2 regions of the Bradyrhizobium sp. 76 genome follow, and region 1 is predicted to be linked to the other one. Evidence: predicted binding sites of a transcription regulator. Region 1 holds the regulator's gene; the other holds the start of a gene.
What was found. The regulator LexA, encoded in region 1, represses DNA repair genes until DNA is damaged. The targets are predictions, from matches to a motif close to TGTTCNNNNTGTGTTCNG.

Region 1 (3,416 bases):
ACTGCACCCGCTCGGCTGTTTTGCCTCTGCGCCCGCGCTCGGCTAGAAGACGTGCGGAACATTCGCCCGAACGTGCCGAGCAGGAGTTTTCGCCGTGGCCTTGATGCCGGTTTCCGACGCGCTTGCCGCGGTGCTGGCGGGTGCAGAGCCGCTGCCGGAAGAAATGATCTCCCTCGACCAGGCCTACCATCGCGTGCTCGCGCGTGACGTCGCGGCGCGGCGCACGCAGCCGCCGCAGGCGATGTCGGCGATGGACGGCTACGCGGTGCGAGCGGCCGATGCCGCGACGATCGATTCGGAGCTCACCATCATCGGCGAAGTCGCGGCGGGCCGACCGTTCGCGGGGATGGTCGGCGCCGGCGAGGCCGTGCGGATCTTCACCGGCGGCGTCGTTCCCGGTGGCGCGGACGCCGTCGTGATCCAGGAGGACACCGTCGCCGCCGGCAAGCGTATCACGATCAAGGAAGCCGCGATCGCCGGTCGGCACATTCGCCCCGCCGGCGTCGATTTCCGCGAGGACGACGTGCTCCTGCGCAAGGGAAGCCGTCTCACCGAGCGCGACCTCGCGCTCGCCGCCGGGATGAATCATCCGCACCTTGCCGTTTGCGGGCGTCCGAAGGTCGCGATTCTCGCCACCGGCGACGAACTGGTGATGCCGGGCAGCACGCCCGGCCACGGCCAGATCGTCTATTCCAACGGCTACGCCCTGCACGCGCTCGCCCGCAGCGAAGGCGCCGAGACCATCGACCTCGGTATTGCCGCCGACACGCTGGAGGCCACCACCGCCGGCATCCGCCGCGCCCGTGAGAGCGGCGCCGACATCCTGATCACGACCGGAGGCGCATCGGTCGGCGACCACGATCTGGTCCAGCAGGCACTGCGGGACGAAGGCATCGCGATGGCGTTCTGGAAGATCGCGATGCGGCCAGGCAAGCCGATGATGCACGGGCGGCTCGGCGCAATGGGCGTGATCGGTCTGCCGGGCAATCCCGTGTCGTCCTACGTGTGCGCTTTCCTGTTCATGGTGCCGCTGATTCGTGCCCTGTCGGGCCGTTCAGTGATTCACCATCGCCGTGAGCGCGCCGTGCTCGGCCGCGACGTCAGCGCCAACGACCAGCGCGAGGACTATCTGCGCGCGCATCTGGAGGAGCGCGACGATGGCACACGCGTCGTTCTTCCCGTCAATCATCAGGACTCTTCGCTGCTTGCGAATCTCGCTGCAGCGCAGGTACTTCTCGTGCGCGCACCGTTCGCGCCGAAGGCCGAAGCCGGCACGGCTTGCGAAGTGTTGCGGCTCCCTGTCTGAGCGCCCCGGCAATGCGCGTTCCGCCAACTTTGCTCTGTTCACGGTAAATTAAGCAGTTGCGGAACATGTATCGAACATATAGTGTCCGTTCATGATTTGTTTCGAGCATGTAGCGGCATATTGCCGAATTCAGCGTCTCGGAATCGGACGACATCAACCGGGGGACTTTGGTCGAGATGTTAACGCGCAAACAATACGAGCTTCTGCGGTTCATCAGTGAACGTCTGAAGGAAAGCGGCGTACCGCCCTCCTTCGACGAGATGAAGGATGCGCTCGACCTGCGCTCGAAGTCGGGCATCCATCGCCTGATCACGGCGCTCGAGGAGCGTGGCTTTATCCGACGCCTGCCCAACCGCGCCCGTGCGATTGAAGTCATCAAGCTGCCGGAGCTCCAGGCAGCCGCAGGCAGCCGCCGCGGCTTCACGCCGAGCGTCATCGAGGGCAATCTCGGCAAGGTGCGCGCGAGCTCCAGCCTGCCCGCGGACGAGGGCGAACGTCCCGTCGCGGTGCCGGTGATGGGTCGCATCGCGGCCGGCACGCCGATCGAGGCGTTGCAGACCCGCAGCCATACTATCAGCGTACCGCCTGACATGCTCGGCTCGGGCGAGCATTACGCGCTCGAAGTGCGCGGTGATTCCATGGTCGAGGCCGGCATCCTTGACGGCGACATGGCGCTGATTCAGCGCAACGAGAGCGCCGATACAGGGGACATCGTGGTGGCGCTGATCGACGACGAGGAAGCGACGCTGAAGCGCTTCCGCCGTCGCGGCGCCTCGATCGCGCTCGAGCCCGCCAACGCGGCCTATGAGGTCCGCATCCTGCCGCCCAACCGGGTGAAGATTCAGGGCAAGCTGATCGGGCTTTACCGGAAGTACTGATACCGGGCGTCCTTGATACCGGGAGTACTTCATACCGGAGGTGCTTGGCGCCGCGTGCGCTTCCGATCGGCATCGCCGGTCAGGGATTGGAGCGGATCATCGTCCGCTCCGGCTGGGTAGTCTTTCTGGTTCTGCACAGACTATCCGGCCCCTCCTTCGGCGCTGGCTCCTCGCGACGCCCACGAAGCGGAACTGGTTCGCGGCGCAAGTGTTCGAGGAAACAGCGGCCAGCGATCAAGCTCGACCGTGGCAGTCAAGCCGGCGATATTCGCGCACGCGCCTCCCGAATGCATCGCAACTCGCTTTGTTCCTATTGAATTCGGGAAAGATAATGTGATCGCGGCTCGCGGAAACCAGCCGCAGATTTGCCCACAACCAAGCAGAGCTTCATGCTTCAACTCTGATAGAGGCCTGCGCCTCGATTAAGAGACGCGGGTTGCTATCCCAGCATGAGGAGCACCCGATGTGTGACTACAGCCTGCATGCCGTCGCGTCGCGCCCCGCCGAAGTCGGCGAGACGATCGTCACGACAAGCTTCCGCGGCACCTCGACGCGCGGCTTCGCCTCGGCAGCCGATCCGTCTGTTGCCGTCTGCCTGCTGCCGGGAACGGAGCTCGCCTTCGCCGACGACGTTCGCTACGACAATCGCTGGATCTGGACGCGCACCATCAATTCCCGCGTGGGCAAGTTCGGCAAGATCGATCCGCACGTTCCCGACCGCCATCACGACGCGATCGAATTCCCCGACGGCAAATATGTGCTGGTGACGCAGCTCGTCGAAGGCCAGCGCGCGACCGTGCTGCAACTGCCTGTGACCCAGCCGGTGACGGAGCGCGAGCACAAGGCGCAGGTCATCGTCGACAGGCAGCCGACCGTCACGCGCCTGCCGATCGGCTGACGCAGCCGGCTACGAGGTCGGAGGTCAAGATTGAATCGCCGTCGCCGGCCGTGGCCGGCGAGATGGCGCGGTTTGCGCCCAGTGAATCCGAGCAGATGCACCAATCCACTGCATTGCTCCGCACCGTCAGATCAATCGTCGGCCTGCAAGTCGGTCTCCGCCGGCGTTGCGTCCTTGATGCGGGGTGCGATCGCCTTGGGCGCAAGGCTGCCGTCGAAATCACCCTCGCCTGCGCCGGCTGGCAACGAGGGGCGGCTCGCGCCTCTCGCCCTCACCGCCTGAACCACAAAGCCGTCACCACGCTGCGTTAGCGCCAGCGCACTCTGGCTGGCGA
Region 2 (3,416 bases), on a different contig from region 1:
GATCTCGCCGTCGCCGCGGACCACTTTCAGCGCCAGCACACTATCGCGCATGGTGCCGTAGCGCACCGCGTTGGTGCCGGAGGCGCGGGTCGAGGCCATGCCGCCGAGAGAGGCGTCCGCGCCGGGGTCGATCGGGAAGAACAGGCCTTGGTCGCGCAGATGCTCGTTCAGCGCCTTGCGGGTGACCCCGGGCTGGATCACGCAGTCGAGGTCCTCGGCATGCACCGCGAGCACCTTGTTCATGTCGCGCAGGTCGATGCAGATTCCGCCGGCGGGTGCGTTGACCTGGCCCTCGAGCGAGGTGCCGGTGCCGAAGGCGATGACGGGCACGCCGTTTTTCGCGCAGATCCGCACCACGTCCTGGATGTCGGCGGTCTCCTGCGCCATCACCACGCCGTCCGGCGGCTGGTTCACGATCCATGTGGTGGTATGGCCGTGCTGCTCGCGGACGGCCTGAGAGGTGATGAGGCGGTTGCCGAACCGCGCGGCAAGCTGCTCCAGCGCGCTCGCGAGGGCTTTCGGCGCCGGCCGCGGCGGATTATTGGTGATGGTCGTACCCACGGACGTTCCTCCCGACGAGACGAACCGTGGCAAAGGACATCTCACCGGTCAAGTCAAGCGACCGGATGCATAGCTTGGGAAGGACACATGCCGGAGACTGCTGCCACAACGATCGAGGGCGCGCCGTTCCGCGCCTCGATCATGCAGATCGAGCCGCAATGGATCGACTACAACGGCCACCTCAACATGGCCTATTACAACGTGATGTTCGACCGCGCGATCGATCAGATGTGGCTGACGCTCGGGATCGGGCCGGCCTACATGAAGGAGCGCGGCGGATCGACCTTCACTGCCGAATGCCACGTGCGGTATCTGCGCGAAATCCACCTCGGCGATCCCGTTCAGGTCTCGGTCTGGCTGCTGGAAGCCGACGACAAGCGGCTTCACACCTTCCAGGAGCTACGACACGCCACCGAGGGCTGGCTGTCGGCGACCTCCGAAAACATGTCGCTTCACATCGACATGGGCTCACGAAAGGTGGCGGCTTTTCCGCCAGACATAAGCGAGCGCATCGCAGCGGTGGTCAAGACCCACAGCGCGGTGCCACGGCCCGAGGGCATCGGCCGGAACGTGGCGATGCCCTCGAAGCGGTAAGCGCGCTAGACCCTGGTGCGGCCGCGGGCCAGACCGACAACGGCCGAGACCAGGAACAACACGACCGCGATGAAGAAGATGATCTTGGCGATTTCGATCGACGCGCCGGCGAGGCCGCCAAAGCCCAGGATACCGGCGATCAGGGCGATAACCAGAAACGTCACTACCCAGCTAAGCATGATCCGAACCTCTGTTTCGATGTCTGTCTGCGATCGGCGCGGCTGACGCGCCTCACTTGCAGAACCAATCGCCAACTCGGAACAATGGTTCCGAGCCGCTAGGGCCGAAATTCGCCTGACCCGCAGGAACAAATTGGCTTTTCGCGCACGTGGAAAACCCCCGCCCGCGGCCCCATATAGGGACCAATCCCTGTTAAGAAGGCTCCCCTTTCACCACCCCGCGGTGCCAACGTGGGGCAAATGATTCGCATGACCGAGCCGAGCAAGATCACGTCCCAGAGCGTCCCCGACCACCAGCCCGCAGCCGGCGGCATCGCCGCGCGTGCGCGGGCCTCGGTGGGCCCGCAATACCTGTCCGGGCTCAATCCGGAGCAGCGCGAGGCTGTGGAAACGCTGGACGGCCCGGTTCTGGTGCTGGCCGGCGCCGGCACCGGCAAGACCCGCGTGCTGACCACGCGCATCGCCCATATCCTGAGCCAGGGACGCGCCCGCCCATCCGAAATCCTGTCGGTGACCTTCACCAACAAGGCCGCGCGCGAGATGAAGCACCGGCTCGGTCAGATGCTCGGTCATGCCGTCGAAGGCATGCCGTGGCTCGGCACCTTCCACTCCATCGGCGGGCGCATCCTGCGGACCCACGCCGAGCTGGCGCAGCTCAAGTCGAACTTCACCGTGCTCGACGTCGACGATCAGGTCCGACTGCTCAAGCAGCTTCTGCAAGCCGACAATATCGACGACAAGCGCTGGCCCGCGCGCATGCTCGCCGGCCTCATCGACGGCTGGAAGAATCGCGGCCTGACGCCGTCGCAGGTGCCGTCGGGCGAAGCCGCCGTGTTCGCCAACGGCAAGGGCGGCAAGCTCTATGCGAGCTACCAGGAGCGGCTGAAGATTTTGAACGCCGCCGATTTCGGCGATCTGCTGCTCGAGGACATCCGCATCTTCCGCGAGCATCCGGATATCCTGCGGCAGTACCAGCAGCGCTTCAAATTCATCCTGGTCGACGAGTATCAAGACACCAACGTCGCGCAGTATCTGTGGCTGCGGCTGCTGTCGCAGGCGCCGTCGGCCAATCCGTCATTGCCCGGCTTGCCCCGGCAAGCCATCGATTCTTCGCCAGATGGATCACCGGGTCTCGACGCTTCGCATCGGCCCGGTGATGCCGAGAATGACGATGTGGCGCCGCCTCCGGCGAACGAAAAAACACACGTCAAGAACATCTGCTGCGTCGGCGACGACGACCAGTCGATCTATGGCTGGCGCGGCGCGGAGGTCGACAACATCCTGCGCTTCGACCATGATTTTCCCGGCGCCAAGGTCATCCGCCTCGAGCGCAACTACCGCTCGACCGGCCACATCCTCGCCGCCGCCTCGCACCTGATCGCCCACAATGAAGGCCGGCTCGGTAAGACGCTGCGCACCGAAGACCATGACGGCGAGAAGGTCACGGTGACAGGCTCGTGGGATTCGGAAGAGGAAGCCCGCGGCATCGGCGAGGAGATCGAGCAGATCCAGCGCCAGGGCGACAAGCTCAACGAGATCGCGATTCTCGTTCGCGCCTCCTACCAGATGCGCGAGTTCGAAGACCGCTTCGTCACGCTCGGCCTGCCCTATCGCGTCATCGGCGGCCCGCGCTTCTACGAGCGCGCCGAAATCCGCGACGCGCTGGCCTATCTGCGCGTCATCAATTCACCGGCCGATGATCTCGCCTTCGAGCGCATCGTCAACACGCCCAAGCGCGGCCTGGGCGATGCCACCGTGCAGATGCTGCACGACCACGCCCGCAAGCGCCGCATTCCGCTGTTCGAGGCGGCGCGCGCGGTGGTCGAGACCGACGAGCTGAAGCCGAAGGCGCGCGGCTCGTTACGCGACGTCGTCGCCCAGTTCGACCGCTGGCGCGCCCAGCGCGAGGTCACCTCGCACACGGAGCTCGCCGAGATCGTGCTCGACGAGAGCGGCTACACCGAGATGTGGCAGAAGGACCGTTCGGCGGACGCCGCGGGCCGGCTCGAAAACCTCAAGGAGCTGGTGCGCTCGATGGAGGAGTTCGAGAACCTGCAAGGGTTCTTGGAGCACATCTCGCTG

Region 2: IVB48_RS19505 (UvrD-helicase domain-containing protein) is a predicted target of LexA. The motif match lies at 1,394-1,411, and genes of this name have one in related genera.

The regions. Positions count from the first base shown of each region.
Region 1 is NZ_JADPIS010000015.1:610,701-614,116, reverse strand. It holds gene glp (gephyrin-like molybdotransferase Glp) at 95-1,306, shown strand; gene lexA (transcriptional repressor LexA) at 1,483-2,184, shown strand; gene IVB48_RS03825 (hypothetical protein) at 2,648-3,082, shown strand; gene IVB48_RS03820 (ComEC/Rec2 family competence protein) at 3,214-3,416, opposite strand, start outside.
Region 2 is NZ_JADPIS010000090.1:613,423-616,838, reverse strand. It holds gene IVB48_RS19520 (FAD-linked oxidase C-terminal domain-containing protein) at 1-561, opposite strand, end outside; gene IVB48_RS19515 (thioesterase family protein) at 649-1,155, shown strand; gene IVB48_RS19510 (DUF1328 domain-containing protein) at 1,161-1,334, opposite strand; gene IVB48_RS19505 (UvrD-helicase domain-containing protein) at 1,575-3,416, shown strand, end outside.